DNA from 3 places in the Spirillospora sp. NPDC049024 genome. Region 1 is predicted to be linked to each of the others. Evidence: riboswitches for the same ligand, from Rfam matches in the RefSeq annotation. Region 1 holds a riboswitch; each other region holds the start of a gene.
What was found. A riboswitch is a leader RNA that binds a small molecule or an ion and turns the genes downstream of it on or off. The one in region 1 is predicted to bind cobalamin.
Positions count from the first base shown of each region.

Region 2: it holds a riboswitch for cobalamin, as region 1 does, so the genes downstream of both, AB0C21_RS07240 (ribonucleoside-diphosphate reductase subunit alpha) here and cobN (cobaltochelatase subunit CobN) in region 1, are expected to answer to the same signal.
Region 3: it holds a riboswitch for cobalamin, as region 1 does, so the genes downstream of both, bluB (5,6-dimethylbenzimidazole synthase) here and cobN (cobaltochelatase subunit CobN) in region 1, are expected to answer to the same signal.

Region 1 covers NZ_JBEZFD010000023.1:128,597-133,846, reverse strand. The annotation lists gene AB0C21_RS34240 (precorrin-2 C(20)-methyltransferase) at 1-379, opposite strand, end outside; gene AB0C21_RS34235 (precorrin-8X methylmutase) at 379-999, opposite strand; gene AB0C21_RS34230 (ferredoxin-like domain-containing protein) at 996-2,090, opposite strand; cobalamin riboswitch at 2,163-2,284, shown strand; gene cobN (cobaltochelatase subunit CobN) at 2,339-5,250, shown strand, end outside.
Region 2 covers NZ_JBEZFD010000003.1:349,005-354,254, forward strand. The annotation lists gene AB0C21_RS07225 (acyl-CoA thioesterase) at 1-325, opposite strand, end outside; gene AB0C21_RS07230 (hypothetical protein) at 492-650, opposite strand; gene AB0C21_RS07235 (ribonucleotide-diphosphate reductase subunit beta) at 706-1,728, opposite strand; gene AB0C21_RS07240 (ribonucleoside-diphosphate reductase subunit alpha) at 1,725-4,091, opposite strand; cobalamin riboswitch at 4,232-4,449, opposite strand; gene AB0C21_RS07245 (MFS transporter) at 4,557-5,192, shown strand.
Region 3 covers NZ_JBEZFD010000020.1:134,641-139,890, reverse strand. The annotation lists gene AB0C21_RS31655 (sensor histidine kinase) at 1-249, opposite strand, end outside; gene AB0C21_RS31650 (glycosyltransferase 87 family protein) at 385-1,569, shown strand; gene bluB (5,6-dimethylbenzimidazole synthase) at 1,463-2,092, opposite strand; cobalamin riboswitch at 2,128-2,321, opposite strand; gene AB0C21_RS31640 (LLM class flavin-dependent oxidoreductase) at 2,464-3,390, shown strand; gene AB0C21_RS31635 (alpha/beta fold hydrolase) at 3,387-4,064, shown strand; gene AB0C21_RS31630 (winged helix-turn-helix transcriptional regulator) at 4,081-4,758, shown strand; gene AB0C21_RS31625 (SMP-30/gluconolactonase/LRE family protein) at 4,781-5,250, opposite strand, start outside.

The sequences.
Region 1 (5,250 bases):
GGTAGTGCGGCGCGAGCCGCTTGTGCAGGTGCATGTACGACCCGTAGAACAGGGGGTCGCCCTCGCTCAGCACCACGACCGTCCGCCCCGCGTCGAGGTGCGCGGCGAGCCGGGCGGCGCAGTCGGCGTAGAACTCCTCGAGCGCGCCCTGGTAGCCGCCGGGGTGGCCGGTCGTCTCCGTCGTCACCGGGTAGACGAGCTGCTCCTCGATCCGGCCGTCCCGCAGGTACGGCTCGGCGATGGCCCGGGCGATGCTGCGGCCGTGCCGCGCGCTGTGGAACGCGACCACGTCCGCCTCGCCGATCAGCCGCGCCGCCCGCACCGTGACCAGTTCGGGGTCCCCGGGCCCGACGCCCACGCCGAACAGCCGTCCCGCCATCACTCCGCCTCACTGGCGACGGCGTTGACCGCCGCCGCCGTCATCGCGCTGCCGCCGCGCCGCCCGCGCACCACCAGATGGTCCAGGCCGCTCGCGGCGAGCGCCTCCTTGGACTCGGCCGCCCCGATGAACCCGACCGGGATCCCGAGGACCGCCGCCGGGCGGGGCGCGCCCGCCTCGACCAGCTCCAGCAGCCGGAACAGCGCGGTCGGCGCGTTGCCGATCGCCACGACCGCCCCGCCGAGCCGGTCGCCCCACAGCTCCAGCGCCGCCGCGCTCCGCGTGGTGCCGAGCCGCTCCGCCAGTTCCGGCACGCCCGGCTCGCCCAGGGTGCACACGACCTCGTTGCCGGCGGGCAGCCGCGCGCGGGTCACGCCGGACGCGACCATCCGCGCGTCGCACAGGACCGGCGCGCCGGCCAGCAGCGCCGCCCGCGCCCGCGCCACCACCCCCGGCGACCAGGCCAGGTCCTCGACCAGGTCCGTCATGCCGCAGGCGTGGATCATGCGGACCGCGACCCGCGCCACGTCCTCCGGCAGGCCCGACAGGTCGGCCTCCGCGCGGATCGTCGCGAACGACCGCCGGTAGATCTCGGCGCCGTCCCGGACGTAATCGATCACTGCTGTCCCTCCGCCGTCCTCAGCACGACCGGGCCGCGGGGCATCCCGCAGCGCCGCTCGCATCCCGCCCAGTGGACGGGGGTCTCGGGCGCGCGGCCCAGGCCCTCGACGAAGCGCCGCGCCTCGCCCTGCACGTCGCCGCGCGACTTCGCGCACCCGGGGCTCCCGGTGCAGGCCGTCACGCCCACCCACGGCGACGCGGGATCGGTCGCGAAGCCCGCCGCCGCGAGCGCCTCCGCCGCGCGGCCCGCCTCGCCGCGGTCCAGGTCGCGCAGCACGACGCTGCGCCACGGAGTCACCCGCAGTTCGTCCGCGACTCCGCCGAGCGACTCGGCCTGCGCGCCGGACAGCCGGCCGAGCGGGGGCACGGCCTCCAGCGCGACGAGCCCGTCCCGCTGCGCGATGGGCCCGGCGTGCGGCGGGGCGGGGTCCGAGCGCGGCGGCGTCTCCCGCACGGCCGCGCCCAGCCGCTCCGCGACGCGGCGGACGCCGTCCGGCACCTCGGCGAGCCGCCAGGCGTCCCCCCGGATCTCCAGGAACGCCTCCGCCGCCGCGAGCAGCGCCGCGACGGGGTCGCCGGGGACGGGGCCGAGCCGCGTTCCGGCCAGCAGGAGGCCGCCGGGGGTGTGCGCCGCGTCGGCGTCCAGCGCGGCCGTGTCGCCGGTGCCGTCGTCGAGCGCGAACAGGAACCGGCCAGGCAGCCGGGCCAGCCCCGGACGCCCGCGGAGCGCCTCGTCCAGCGCCGTGACCAGCGGGTCCGTCGCGAGGGCGCCGCGCGGGCCGCGCCCGCCGAGCGGGGACGCGACGATGTTGCGCACCCGCTCGTGCGTCGCCGACGGGAGCAGCCCGGCCGCCTCCAGCCGGGCCGCGAGGGCCGCCGGATCGCGGACGCCGCGCACCTGGAGATTGCCGCGGGACGTGAGTTCGATCACGTCCCGCCCCAGCTCGCGGGCGGCGGCGCCGAGCACCGCGAGCTGCGCGGCGGACACCGCGCCGCCCGGGACGCGGACGCGCGCCAGCGGCCCGTCGGCGGCGTCGTGGGTGCGCAGCGCCCCGGGGCACGCGTCGGCGCGGGCTCTGACATTCGGCACGGGGAGGATGTTAACCACAGTTTGCAGGGCGACCGCGCTGCCGTACTCTTCTGCCCAGGCGATGGCAATGGGAGGAAGCCGGTGCGAATCCGGCGCGGTCCCGCCACTGTGACCGGGGAGCGAACCCCGCTGTAGGCCACTGTCCGCGAGGACGGGAAGGCCGGGGCGAGCGTCGATCCGGGAGCCAGGAGACTCCTGCCGTCGCGACACCCGCTACCGGGGCGAGGACCCCAGGGGGAGGATGCTCCGTGTCCGAGCACGGCCGCACGGTCCTGCTGCTGTCGACGTCCGACACCGACCTGCTGAGCGCCCGGGCGTCCGGCGCCGACTACCGCCTGGGCAACCCGGCGCGGCTCACCGTCGATGACCTCCCGGAGCTGACCGAGGGCGCCGACCTCGTCGTGGTACGCCTGCTCGGCGGGCGCCGCGCCTGGGAGGACGGCCTCGACGCGCTGCTCGCGGGCCCCCGCCCGGTCGTCGTCCTCGGCGGCGAGCAGGCGCCCGACGCCGAGCTGATGGAGCTGTCCACGGTCAGCGGCGGCGCGTGCGCCGAGGCGCACGCCTACCTCGCCCACGGCGGCCCCGCCAACCTCGCCGAACTGCACGCGTTCCTGTCCGACACCGTGCTGCTGACCGGGCGCGGCTTCGCGCCGCCGGCCCCGGCGCCGGCCTGGGGGCGGCTCGACCGCGCCGCCCGCGACGGCGGCGGGCCCGTGGTCGGCGTGCTCTACTACCGCGCCCACCACATGGCGGGCAACACCGCGTTCGTCGAGGCGCTGTGCACGGCCGTCGAGGACGCGGGCGGGCGCGCCATGCCGGTGTTCTGCTCGTCGCTGCGCACCGCCGAGCCCGAGCTGCTCGACACGCTGCGCCGGGCGGACGCGCTGGTGGTGACCGTGCTCGCGGCGGGCGGGTCGCGGCCCGCGACGGCCGGGGCGGGCGGCGACGACGAGGCGTGGGACGTGGGCGCCCTCGCCGCGCTGGACGTCCCGATCCTGCAGGGCCTCTGCCTCACCACGAGCCGGGCCGCCTGGGAGGCGAGCGACGACGGGCTGTCCCCGCTGGACGCGGCGTCGCAGGTCGCGATCCCCGAGTTCGACGGCCGGATCATCACGGTCCCGTTCTCGTTCAAGGAGGTCGACGAGGAGGGGCTCACCGTCTACGCGGCCGACCCCGAGCGGGCCGCGCGGGTCGCCGGCATCGCCGTCCGGCACGCCCGGCTGCGGCACACCCCCGCCGCCGAGCGCCGCGTCGTGGTGATGCTGTCGGCGTACCCGACCAAGCACGCCCGCGTCGGGAACGCCGTCGGCCTCGACACCCCGGCCAGCACCGTCCGGCTGCTGGCCCGGCTCCGGGACGCGGGATACGACCTCGGGGAGGGCTTCCCCGGCGTCGACGAGCAGGACGGCGACGCCCTCGTCCACGCGCTCATCGCGGCGGGCGGCCAGGACGAGGACTGGCTCACCGAGGAGCAGCTCGCGGGCAACCCCGTGCGCATCTCGGCCGCGTCCTACGAGCGCTGGTACCGCACCCTGCCCGCCGACCTGCGCGAGGGGATGGAGCGGCACTGGGGCCCGCCGCCCGGGGAGCTGTTCGTCCAGGACGGTGACATCGTCCTCGCCGCCCTGCGCGCCGGCAACGCCGTCGTCATGGTGCAGCCGCCGCGCGGCTTCGGCCAGAACCCCATCGCGATCTACCACGACCCCGACCTGCCGCCCAGCCACCACTACCTGGCCGCGTACCGGTGGCTGTCGGACGAGTTCGGCGCGCACGCGATCGTCCACGTCGGCAAGCACGGCAACCTGGAGTGGCTGCCGGGCAAGGCGGCGGGCATGTCGGCCTCGTGCGGCACCGACGCGGCGCTCGGCGACGTCCCGCTGGTCTACCCGTTCCTCGTCAACGACCCCGGCGAGGGCACGCAGGCCAAGCGCCGCGCGCACGCCGTCCTCGTGGACCACATGGTCCCGCCGATGGCCCGCGCGGAGACCTACGGCGACATCGCCCGGCTCGAACAGCTCCTCGACGAGCACGCGACGATCGCCGCGATGGACCCGGCGAAGCTGCCCGCGATCCGCGCCCAGATCTGGACGCTCATCCAGGCCGCCAAGCTCGACCACGACCTCGGCCTGGACGACCGCCCGCACGACACCGAGTTCGACGACTTCCTCCTGCACGTCGACGGGTGGCTGTGCGAGGTGAAGGACGCGCAGATCCGCGACGGCCTGCACGTCCTCGGCCAGGCGCCCGCCGGGGAGACCCGCGTCGACCTCGTGCTGGCCATGCTCCGCGCGCGCCAGATGTGGTCGGGGCGCGAGACGCTGCCCGGCCTGCGGGAGGCGCTCGGCCTCAGCGAGGACGGCGGCGAGGGCCGCGCCGACGTGGACGCCGCCGAGACCGCCGCCCGCGCCCTCGTCCGGGCCATGGAGGACGCCGGCTGGGCCGCGGACGCCGCCCGCGAGGTCGCCGGGGGCGTCCCGGCGGACCGCCGCGACGCGGTGGCGCGGGTCCTGGAGTTCGCCGCCGCCGAGATCGTCCCGCGCCTGGCCCGGACGACCGACGAGCTCGACCACGTCCTGCACGCCCTGGACGGCGGCTACATTCCGGCGGGACCGAGCGGGTCGCCGCTGCGCGGCCTCGTCAACGTCCTGCCGACCGGCCGCAACTTCTACTCGGTCGACCCGCGCGCCGTCCCGAGTCGCCTCGCCTGGGAGACCGGGCAGGCGATGGCCGACTCGCTCCTGGAGCGCTACCGCGCCGACCACGGGGAGTGGCCGCGCTCGGTCGGGCTGTCGGTGTGGGGGACGAGCGCGATGCGCACGGCGGGCGACGACGTGGCCGAGGTCCTCGCGCTGCTCGGCGTCCGCCCGGCCTGGGACGAGGCGTCCCGCCGCGTCACGGCGCTGGAGCCGGTCCCGCCCGCCGAGCTGGGCCGGCCGCGCATCGACGTGACCGTCCGCATCAGCGGCTTCTTCCGCGACGCGTTCCCGCACGTCGTCGCCATGCTGGACGACGCCGTCCGGCTCGTCGCCGGGCTGGACGAACCGGACGCCGACAATTACGTCCGCGCGCACGTGCGGGCCGACCGGGAGCGGCACGGCGACGAGCGCCGCGCCACGATGCGCGTGTTCGGGTCCGCGCCGGGCGCCTACGGGGCGGGGCT
Region 2 (5,250 bases), on a different contig from region 1:
AGTGGCCCTCGGCGACGAGCGCGCCGTCCGACCCGCGCAGCATGCCGACCTCCCACCGGACGCTGGAGCGGCCGAGCTTCCCGACGCGGAGCCCCACGCGGATCATGTCGGGGAACGAGACCTCGGCCTTGTACTCGCAGTGGGACTCCACGCAGAGCGCGATCGAACCGGAGGTCGCGGGGTCGAAGCCGGCGGTCCGGATCATCCACTCGTTGATGACGGTGTCCATCAGCGAGTAGTGGACGACGTTGTTGACGTGCCCGTAGACGTCGTTGTCCTTCCACCGCGTCGGGACATTCTCCCAGTACAGGTACTCGCCGGTCATGAGGAGCAGACTAGGGGCGGGTCCTGGGCGGCGCCGCATCGGCCGGGCACAACGGTGACCGTGCAAAATGTCAGCCGGGTGCGCGAGTGCGCCCGCCCAACACGAGCCGGACCCGCCCCCGGGCGGGGACGGGTCCGGTGCTCGGTATCGGGTGGCCGGTCGGTGGTCAGTAGCGGCGGCGGCCTCCGCCGCCTCGACCTCGCGACAGCAGTCTTCGGATCTTGGCCTGGGTGCGGGGGTCCCGGGCGAGCCGTTCCGCCCGCGCCCGCGCCTTGCGCCCCTGCGGGCTCCGGGCGAATCGCATGATCTTGTCCATGAGCGGCACGTTCTTCCTCCTCGGGCTGGCCTTTACCGTTCAACGACTGCCCGTTCTGGAAGGTTCAGAACGCCTCGTCGAGCGCGACCGTCCCCTCGACCCCGATCTGGTAGGCCGAAACGCGCCTCTCGAAGAAGTTCGACAGCTCCTGGACGTCCTGCAGCTCCATGAACGCGAACGGGTTCGCGGTGCCGTAGCGGACCGGCAGGCCGAGCCGGACGAGCCGCTGGTCCGCGACGTATTCGAGGTAGGCGCGCATGTCGCCGGCGCTCATGCCGGGCAGGCCGTCCCCGCACAGGTCGCGGGCGAACGCCAGCTCCGCCTGGACGGCCTCCTCCATCATCGTGGTGACCTGGGCCGTCAGCTCGGCGTCGAACAGCGCGGGCTCCTCGGCCCGGACGGTGTCGACCACCGAGAAGGCGAAGTCCATGTGCATGCTTTCGTCCCGGAAGACCCAGTTGGTCCCGGACGCGAGGCCGTTCAGCAGGCCCCGCGACCGGAGCCAGTAGACGTAGGCGAACGCGCCGTAGAAGAACAGCCCCTCGATGCAGGCCGCGAAGCAGATGAGGTTCAGCAGGAACGCCCTGCGGTCGGCGGCGGTGCGGAGCTCGTCCAGGGAGCCGAGCGAGTCGATCCAGCGGAAGCAGAACTCCGCCTTGGACCGGATCGACGGGATGTGCTCGATCGCAGCGAACGCCTTGGCGCGCTCGTCCGAATCGGGCAGATAGGTGTCCAGGAGGGTCAGGTAGAACTGTACGTGCACGGCCTCCTCATATAGCTGCCTCGACAGGTAGAGCCGGGCCTCCGGGGCGTTCACGTGCTTGTAGAGGTTGAGCACCAGGTTGTTCGCCACGATCGAGTCGCCGGTGGCGAAGAACGCGACGAGCCGGTTGACGAGGTGCAGCTCGGCGGGCGTGAGCCGGGCGAGGTCGGCCAGGTCGGAGGCGAGGTCCACCTCCTCCACCGTCCAGGTGTTGCGGATCGCGGCCCGGTACCGCTCGTAGAAGTCCGGGTAGCGCATGGGCCGCAGCGTCAGGTCCATGCCGGGGTCGAGGAGCATCCCCCGTCCCTCCGCTCGCTCGTTCACTGGCACGCCTCGCAGGTCTCGGGGTTCTCCAGGGAGCAGACGGCCGCGGCGACCGTCGTCTGCGCGATCCGCGTCGCCGGACGCGACCGCAGGTAGTAGGTCGTCTTGAGCCCGGCCCGCCACGCGTAGGCGTACATCGAGGAGAGCTTGCCGATCGTCGGCGTCTCCATGAACAGGTTCAGCGACTGCGACTGGTCGATGTACGGGGTGCGGGCGGCGGCGAGGTCGATGAGCGCCTTCTGCGGCAGCTCCCAGGCCGTCCGGTAGAGCGACAGCATCTCCTCCGGCAGGTCGACGAGCCCCTGGACGGACCCGTTCGCCTTCTTGACCGCCTCGCGCACGGCCGGCGTCCACAGCCCGAGCGACTTCAGGTCCTCCACCAGGTAGCGGTTGATCTGCAGGAACTCGCCGGACAGCGTCTCGCGCTTGAACAGGTTGGACACCTGCGGCTCGATGCACTCGTAGCAGCCCGCGATGGACGCGATCGTCGCGGTCGGCGCGATCGCGACGAGCAGCGAGTTGCGCAGGCCCACCTCCGCGACCCGGGCGCGGAGCGCGTTCCAGTCGGCGGGACGGGACGGCGCCGCGTCCGGGAAGTGGTCCAGGTGGAGCCTGCCGCGCGCGGTGCGGGTCATGCCGTAGGCGGGCAGCGGCCCGTGGGCGGCGGCGAGGTCGGCGGACGCGTTGTAGGCGGCCAGCGCGATCTCCTCGGCGATGCGCGTCGACAGCTCGCGCGCCTCGTCCGAGTCGAACGGCAGGCGGAGCGTGAAGAACACGTCCGCGAGCCCCATCACGCCGAGCCCGACCGGCCGCCACTTGCGGTTCGCCTTCTCCGCCTCGGGCGTGGGGTAGAAGCCGCGGTCGATGGTGCGGTCCAGGAACCGGACGGCGGTGCGGACCGTCGAGCGGAGCCGCTCCCAGTCGACGCCGGACGGCCCCACGTGCGCGGCCAGGTTCACCGATCCGAGGTTGCAGACGGCCGCCTCGCCGTCGCCCGTCACCTCCAGGATCTCCGTGCAGAGGTTCGACAGGTGGACGACCTTGCCGGGCTCGGCGGTCTGGTTGCAGGCGCGGTTGGCGGCGTCCTTGAACGTCATCCAGCCGTTGCCGGTCTCGGCGAGAGTCCTCATCATCCGCCCGTACAGCTTGCGGGCCGGGATCTGCCGGACGAACCGCCCCTCCCGCTCCGCCGCCCGGTACGCCTCGTCGAACTCGTCGCCCCACAGGTCGGTCAGCTCGGGGACCTCCTTCGGGTCGAACAGCGACCACGTCCCGTCGGCCTCGACGCGGCGCATGAACTCGTCCGGGATCCAGTTGGCCAGGTTGAGGTTGTGGGTGCGGCGCGCGTCCTCGCCGGTGTTGTCGCGCAGCTCCAGGAACTCCTCGACGTCGGCGTGCCACGGCTCCAGGTAGACGCACGCCGCGCCCTTGCGGCGGCCGCCCTGGTTGACCGCGGCCACGGACGAGTCGAGCGTGCGCAGCCACGGGACGATCCCGTTGGAGTGCCCGTTCGTGCCCCGGATCAGCGAGCCCCGCGACCGGACCCGCGTCCAGGAGATGCCGATGCCGCCCGCGTACTTGCTGAGCCGCGCGACCTGGCCGTACCGGTCGTAGATCGACTCCAGCTCGTCGCGCGGCGAGTCGAGCAGGAAGCACGACGAGAGCTGCGGGCGGCGGGCCCCGGAGTTGAACAGCGTCGGCGAGCTGGGCAGGTACGACAGCGTGCTGAGCAGCCCGTACAGCTCGGCGGCCTCGTCCACCGCCGTGTCGCCTGCGGGGGGCCGACCCCCCACACCCCCCGGCCCGACTCCGTCGGGAAATACGAGACCACAGGCGACCCGCAAGAAGAAGTGCTGCGGTCGCTCCAGGACGAGCCGCGTCGTCGGATGCCTGAGCAGGTACCGGTCGTAGACGGTGCGAAGCCCGAAGTACTCGAACCGGTCGTCCGCCCCGAACGCGTTCTCCGAGGCGGGACGGTCTCCCACGCCCCCCGAACCCTCGTCGATGAGCGCGTCGAGCCGGGCGGCGTTGGCGGCGACGAAGGCGGCCAGGCCGTCCGCCAGGAGGCCCTCGCGGTGCGCGGCGGCGACCGATTCGGCGAACGTGCGGACGCCCGCGGCCGCGGCCTCGTCCCGGATCCGGCCGCCGAGCAGGCGCGCGGCGACCCTGGAGTATCCGGGCTCGGCGGGGATGAGCGCGGCGGCCTCCCCGATCGCGAGGTCCCGCAGTGCCATCGCGTCGAGGCCGGCCGCGGACCGGACCGCGGCCAGCACCCGGCCGGCCTCGACCCCCGGTACCGCCTCGCAGGCCGCCTCGACCTCGGCCGTGATCTCCGCCGGCGGCGCGGCCAGAGCCTGTGTCACGTGCTTCTCCCCTCGCAAGCCGCCTCGCGGAGGCATGCGAACGGCGCGCGGCGGCAGGCCGCGCTCCGCCCCCGGCCCACCCGCGAGGCCTGGACGTGTCGATCCGGGACGGACCCGGACCCCCGAAGATGAGGCCGGTCACCCGGCCTCGCGTGCGGGCAGGTCTTCGGACTCGCGGGCGCCGCCTCTCCCGAGGCGTCCTACTGGCCGTCGCTTCCCAGGCCCTTCGGCCCAGTGCTCGATGACGGCGGTCGTTCCCGCTCACCGCTGCGGGGCAGTCCCGGACTCCCACCGGGTTCCCTCTCACGCCGCCCCCGCCGCGAAACGGCGGGGGCGGACCAGCACGGGGTTGAACCCTACATCTAGTTGACGATCAACGCACAACCCCAAGATGTTGGGCGTGTCGGCGCGGTATCCGGGGTCGGCTGCGCATCCCGCACCGCGGGTGGGACGATGGTCAGCGTCATGATCCCCCATGCGTCGCAGCCGCTGTTCCGGGCCGCGCGCGCGGTGGTGTTCGCCACCGTGTGCGCCACGCTCGCGATCCTCGGGCACGTCCTGGCGGGCGGCGCGGCGGTGCCGCCCTGGGCGGCGATCATGGGATTCGGGGCCGTCCTGGGCGTGACGCTGATGCTCGCGGGCCACGAGCGCTCGCTCGCGACGATCCTGGGCGGGCTCCTCGGCGGGCAGTTCGCCCTGCACACGCTGTTCACGGCGGCCACCGCACCGGCGGCCCACACCATGCCCGAGACTCACGCCGCCATGGCGGGCGCCATGGAACCCGTCGCGCTCCCCGCCGCGCACGGCGGGAACGGCCTGGTCATGACGCTCGCGCACTGCACGGCCGCGCTGGTGGCCGCGTGGTGGCTGCGGCGAGGCGAGCGGGCCGCGTGGTCGCTCGCCCGGCGGGTCGCCGCCTTCGCGGACCGCCCGATCCGGCTGCTGCTATCTCTGCTCGCCGTCGAACCGGCCGAGCCTCCAGTACGCCCCTACCGGACCGAGCCGGCGGCGGACGCCGGCACGGCGGTGGGACGGATCCTGCGGCACCAGGTCGTCCGGCGGGGTCCCCCGCCGCGTTCGAGGGCGCTCGCTCACCTCTGAGCGGAGCGCCGTACGCCACCGGACGCCGGCTCGCGGCGCCCGGTCGTTCCCGTACGAC
Region 3 (5,250 bases), on a different contig from region 1:
GACCGGCAGGGCCAGCAGGGCGAGGATCCAGGCGAGGAGCAGGATCACGTGGGCGACCGTCGCCCGGCGCCGCAGCAGGAAGAGCACGAGGACCGTGAGCCCGGTCGAAAGGGGGATCTCCAACTGCTGGAAGGCGGTCCTTCCATGGGAGAACGTGACGAACAGGACCACCGGGTAGACGGCGGCGCCGCTCCAGGCGAGGACCGTCCCCGTGCCGCGGCTCAGGCGGCGCAACGGCAGGGCTGACATGCGCCGATCGTAACCGCCGCCCCCGTCCCGGCACATTGGCCCGGGGGCGTAATCCCGCAGGCTACAAAGTGCCTTTCGCCAATGTGTCCGGTGGCTCGATGCGCGGTCCGGGCCTCCGGCGACACCGTTGCCGGCATGAAGCGCTGGGCGCCTTTCCTCCTCGCCGTCGAAGTCCTCGCAGTCGTCGTCTTCTCCGCCGTGTACGACTCCCTGGACTTCCGCATCTACTGGCTGGGCGGCCATATCGTGACGGACGGCTCGCGCCTCTACCAGGAGCAGGTCGCCGACCACTACTTCACCAACACGCCTTTCATGGCGGCGCTGTTCGTTCCGCTGGCCGCCCTGCCGCTCGTCCTTGCCCGCATGCTGTGGCAACTGGCCTCGCTGGGCGCCTTCGTAGGGGCGTGCGCGCTGACGGCGAGAATGGCCGGTCACAGAATCCCACTCGTGGTCGTGGTGGCGGCAGGCCTGCTCCTCCAGCCGGTCTGGCAGTCGTTCTTCCTGGGACAGGTCAATCTCTTCCTGCTCGCCCTGGTCCTCGCCGACCTGTACCGCGTCGCCCGAGGCCGTCCGGCCGGAATCGGCATCGGAGTGGCGACCGCGATCAAACTGACGCCCGCCGTCTTCGTCGTCCTGCTCCTGTTGAGCCGGCGGACCAAGGACGCCGCCACGGCCGCCGCGACCTTCGCCGTCTGCACTTTCCTGGCCTACGCCGTCGCCCCGGACGCGTCCCGCCTCTACTGGCTGCACACCTTCTACGACACCTCTCGCGTGGGCGCCCCGTACATCAGCAACCAGTCCCCTTACGGCACGCTGGCCCGCATATCGGGGGGAACGGCCGAGGTCGGCGACTGGTACACGCCCGTTCCGCCGGCCATCGGCGTCTCCGGCCTCGCGGTCGCCGCCGTCTGGGCGAGGCGAGGCGACTGGCTGAGCGCGACGGCGATCACCGGCGCGACGGGCCTGCTCGTCTCCCCGATCTCCTGGGCGCACCACTGGGTGTGGATCGTCCCGGCCCTGGCGGTGCTCCTGCGGAACGGCCACCGCAAGAGCGCCGCGGCCGCCTACGTCCTCTTCGCCGTCTCGCCCTTGTGGTGGACGCCCCGCGACGGCGGCCCGCGCGAGTACGGCTTCCACCTCCTGACCCCGGTCGCCAACTGCTATCTGCTCGCGGGCCTGTCCTTCCTGGCCTACATGGTCCTCCGCCTCCGGGTCAGCCCGCAGCCCCCGTCCAGCGGTCGTGATGGACGGCCGCGTCCAGTGCCCTGCGGCGCCGCCAGCCGTGCCGTTCGAGATCCGGAACGCGTTCCAGGTGGGTGACGGGGCCGAGGCAGAGCCAGGCGACCGGACGGATCGTCTCCGGGATGCCGAGCAGGTCGCGCAGGTACGGCTCCCGGTAGAACGACACCCATCCGACGCCGAGCCCCTCGGCGGTCGCGGCGAGCCACAGGTTCTGGATGGCCAGGCAGACGGAGTACAGCCCGGCGTCGGCGATCGCATGCCGCCCGAGGACCGCCGGGCCGCCGCGCTCGGGATCGTAGGTCACCACGATCGACAGGCTTGACTCCAGCACCCCGTCGATCTTGATCCGGGCGAAGCGCTCGGCGGCGGCGCCCGTCAGGGTGGCGGCGAAGGCGGCCCGCTCGGACCGGACGTGGCCGTGGAAGGCCCGCCGGAGGGCAGGGTCGCCGACAAGGACGAAATCCCAGGGCTGGGACAGCCCGACGCTCGGCGCGGCGTGCGCCGCCGCCAGGACCCGGTCGAGGACGTCCCGCGGAATCGGTTCCCCGGTGAACTCGCCGCGCACGTCGCGGCGGCGGTGAATGGCGTCATAGATGTCCATGGGCAGGCTCCCGCTGCGACAGGCCGCCGCGAACTGCGGCCGTGTGGAGCGGGGCCGGTCTTCGGACTCCCGGATCGATGCTCGACCGCCCGCCTTCCCGGCCTGACGGCCAGTGGCCGCGCGTACGCGCGTGGGCGGCTGCTCCCCGGTCACCGCGGCGGGCCCGTGCCGGATTCTCACCGGCTTCCCGATTCTCCCCACATGGGGCACCCCGCATCAGTTCATGCCACCCGGAACCCTACCGAGACGACCACTCCCTCAGCGATCACGGGGCCGCTGCGAAGCGTATCCTACTGCTCCTTGAATCTCATACTTCAAAAATGAGAAGTCAACGGTTATGGTTGCGGAACCACGATCGGTCGGAGGGGACGATGGCGAGGCTGGAGGTCGGCTACTTGCTGCCGACGAGAGAGCAGGACCTGCTGGGCGAGCACGAACCCGGGCGCCTCATCGCCCAGGCGCGGCGCGCCGAGGAGATGGGGCTGGACTCGGTCTGGGCGGGCGACAGTCCCGTGACCAGGCCGCGCGCCGATCCGCTGATGCTGCTGGCCGCCGCGGCGCAGGCCACCGAGCGGGTCGCGCTCGGCACGGCGGTGCTGCTGCCGGCGCTGCGCCATCCGATCCTGCTGGCCCACCAGCTCGCCACGCTCGACCGCCTGTCGGACGGGCGGCTGATCGCGGGCATGGGGGCCGGGTTCCCGGTGCCCGCCACCGAGGCCCAGTTCGCAGCGGTCGGGATCGGGTTCGGCAGCCGCGTCAGCCGGATGGAGGAGTCGATCGAGGCGATGCGGCGGCTCTGGTCCGGCGGCGCGGTCTCCTACGAGGGCCGGCACTTCGCGTTCTCGGACGTGCGGCTCGCGCCCCCGCCGAAGCGTCCGGGAGGGCCGCCGATCTGGCTGGCGGGGGGCGGGCCGGCGCTGCCGCGCGTGGCCCGTCTCGCCGACGGATGGCTCCCCTACCCGCCCGAGGCGGCGACGTACGCGGAGGAACGCGAGCTCATCGGTGCCGCGACCCCGGCCCTGTACGCGACGCTCTGCCTGGACGACGACCCGGAGAAGGCCCGCGACCGGCTGCGGACGAGCATCGAGCGCTACTACAACGCGCCGCTGGAGTTCGTCGCGTCCATCCAGGCGTTGTTCGCCGGAACCGCCCGCCAGGCCGCCGACTGGCTGAACGGCTACATCAAGGCAGGCGCCCGCCATCTCGTGATCCGGCTGGCGACCGATGACCACGACGCGGACCTGGAGCGGTTCGGCGACCAGGTCCTGCCCCTGCTGCGCGAGGAGGCTCGCCGATGACCACGTTCGTTCTCGTCCATGGGGCGTGGCACGGCCCTTGGGCCTGGGACCGCGTCGTCCCGCTGCTGCACGCCGCCGGGGCGCGCACGCTCACCCCGGACCTCAGCGCCGTCGGCGACTACGGCCTCCACGACCACGCCGAGGCGGTCGCCGCCGCGCTCGACACCGTCCAGGACGAGATCGTGCTGGTCGGGCACAGCTACGCGGGCCTGGTGGTGCGGGAGGCCGCCGACGCGCGGCCCGACGCGGTCGGCCACATCGCCCTGGTGGACGGATGGGCCGGGCCCGACGGCGCCGGCATGTTCGATCTGGCCCCGGACGCGTTCGTCCAACTGGCCCGGACGGCGGCCGAGACGTTCGGCGACGGATGGCGGATCCCCGCCCCGCCCCCGGCGGCGTTCGGCATCACGGACCCCGGCACGGCCGACCGCCTCGCACCACGCCTGCTCCCCCAGCCGCTCCGGACGTTCACCGAGCGCACCCGCCTCAGCGGCGCCGTCGACCGGATCCCCGGAACGGCCGTCTACTGCAGGCCGCTGACCTACCCCTTCGACCGGTTCGGCAAGGACGCCGGATACCGGACGGTCGCCCTCGACGGCCCCCACGACGTGATGCTGACCGACCCGGAACCGCTCGCCCGCCTGCTCCTGGAGGTTCAGGAACGGGAAGCGTGAAGTCTAGAGTGAAGAAGTGGAACAGCGAACGTACAACCAGTACTGCGCGACCGCGCGCACCCTCGACCTGGTCGGCGAGCGCTGGACGCTGCTGCTGGTCCGCGAGCTGCTGACCGGGCCGAAGCGGTTCGGCGACCTGCAGGCCAGCCTGCGCGGCCTCGGCACCGGGCTGCTGGCCGCCCGGCTGAAGCACCTGGAGCGCGAGGGCCTGGTCCACAAGATCACGCTGCCGCCGCCCGCCCGCACCCCCGCGTACGCCCTCACCGAGGCCGGCGAGGAACTCGGTCCCGCGATCCTCGCGATCGCCAGGTGGGGGCTGAGGTGGGCGATGGGCGAGCGGCGGCCGGACGAGACCTTCCATCCGGGCTGGACGGTCCTCGGCCTGCGCGCCTGCTTCGATCCCGAGGCCGCCGCCGGGCTCCGCGCGGTGTACGAGTTCCGCGTCGACGACGAGGTCTTCCACGCCCGGGTCGAGGACGGGACGGTCGAGGTCCTCCACGGCCCCGCGCAGCGCCCGGACGCGACCATCACCATCAGCGAGGAGGCGCTCGTCGGCCTGACGGGCGCCGGCGGCACGTTCACCGAGGCGATCCGGAGCGGCGCCGCCTCGGCGTCCGGCGACCGGGAGGCGCTGCGGCGGCTTCAAGGACTGTTCCGCCTGCCGCCCGCGGGCTCCCGCGAACCCGCCGGTTGATCACCCTGGGGGCGGGCGTGCGTCAGGGCCGGCCCGCGCCGGGCACGTCGACCTCGACGGTGAGCACCCGGCCGCTGCCGGGCGCCACCATCTCGGCCTCGGTCATGCCGCGCCACCCGGCGGCCGTGACGAACAGCGTGGTCCCGGCCGGCCCGCCCAGCACGCAGGCGAAGGCTCCGCGGTCGAGGTCGACGGTCCGCAGCACCTCGCCGCCCTCGGCGACGCGCACGCACCGCTGGTTGGGGACGTCGGCGTACCAGACGGCGTTCTCCGCGTCCATGCAGATGCCGTCCGGGACGCCGTCGCCGAGGTCGGCCCAGACCCGGCGGCCGGACAGGTCCCCGTCGGCGCCGATGTCGAAGGCCATGAGACGGCTCCGGTAGGAGTCCGCGACGATGAGCGTGGAGTCGTCCGGCGTCACGGCCATCCCGTTGGGGAACGCGATGTCGTCCGCCACCTCGCGCACGGAGCCGTCCGCCCGCACCAGGGCGA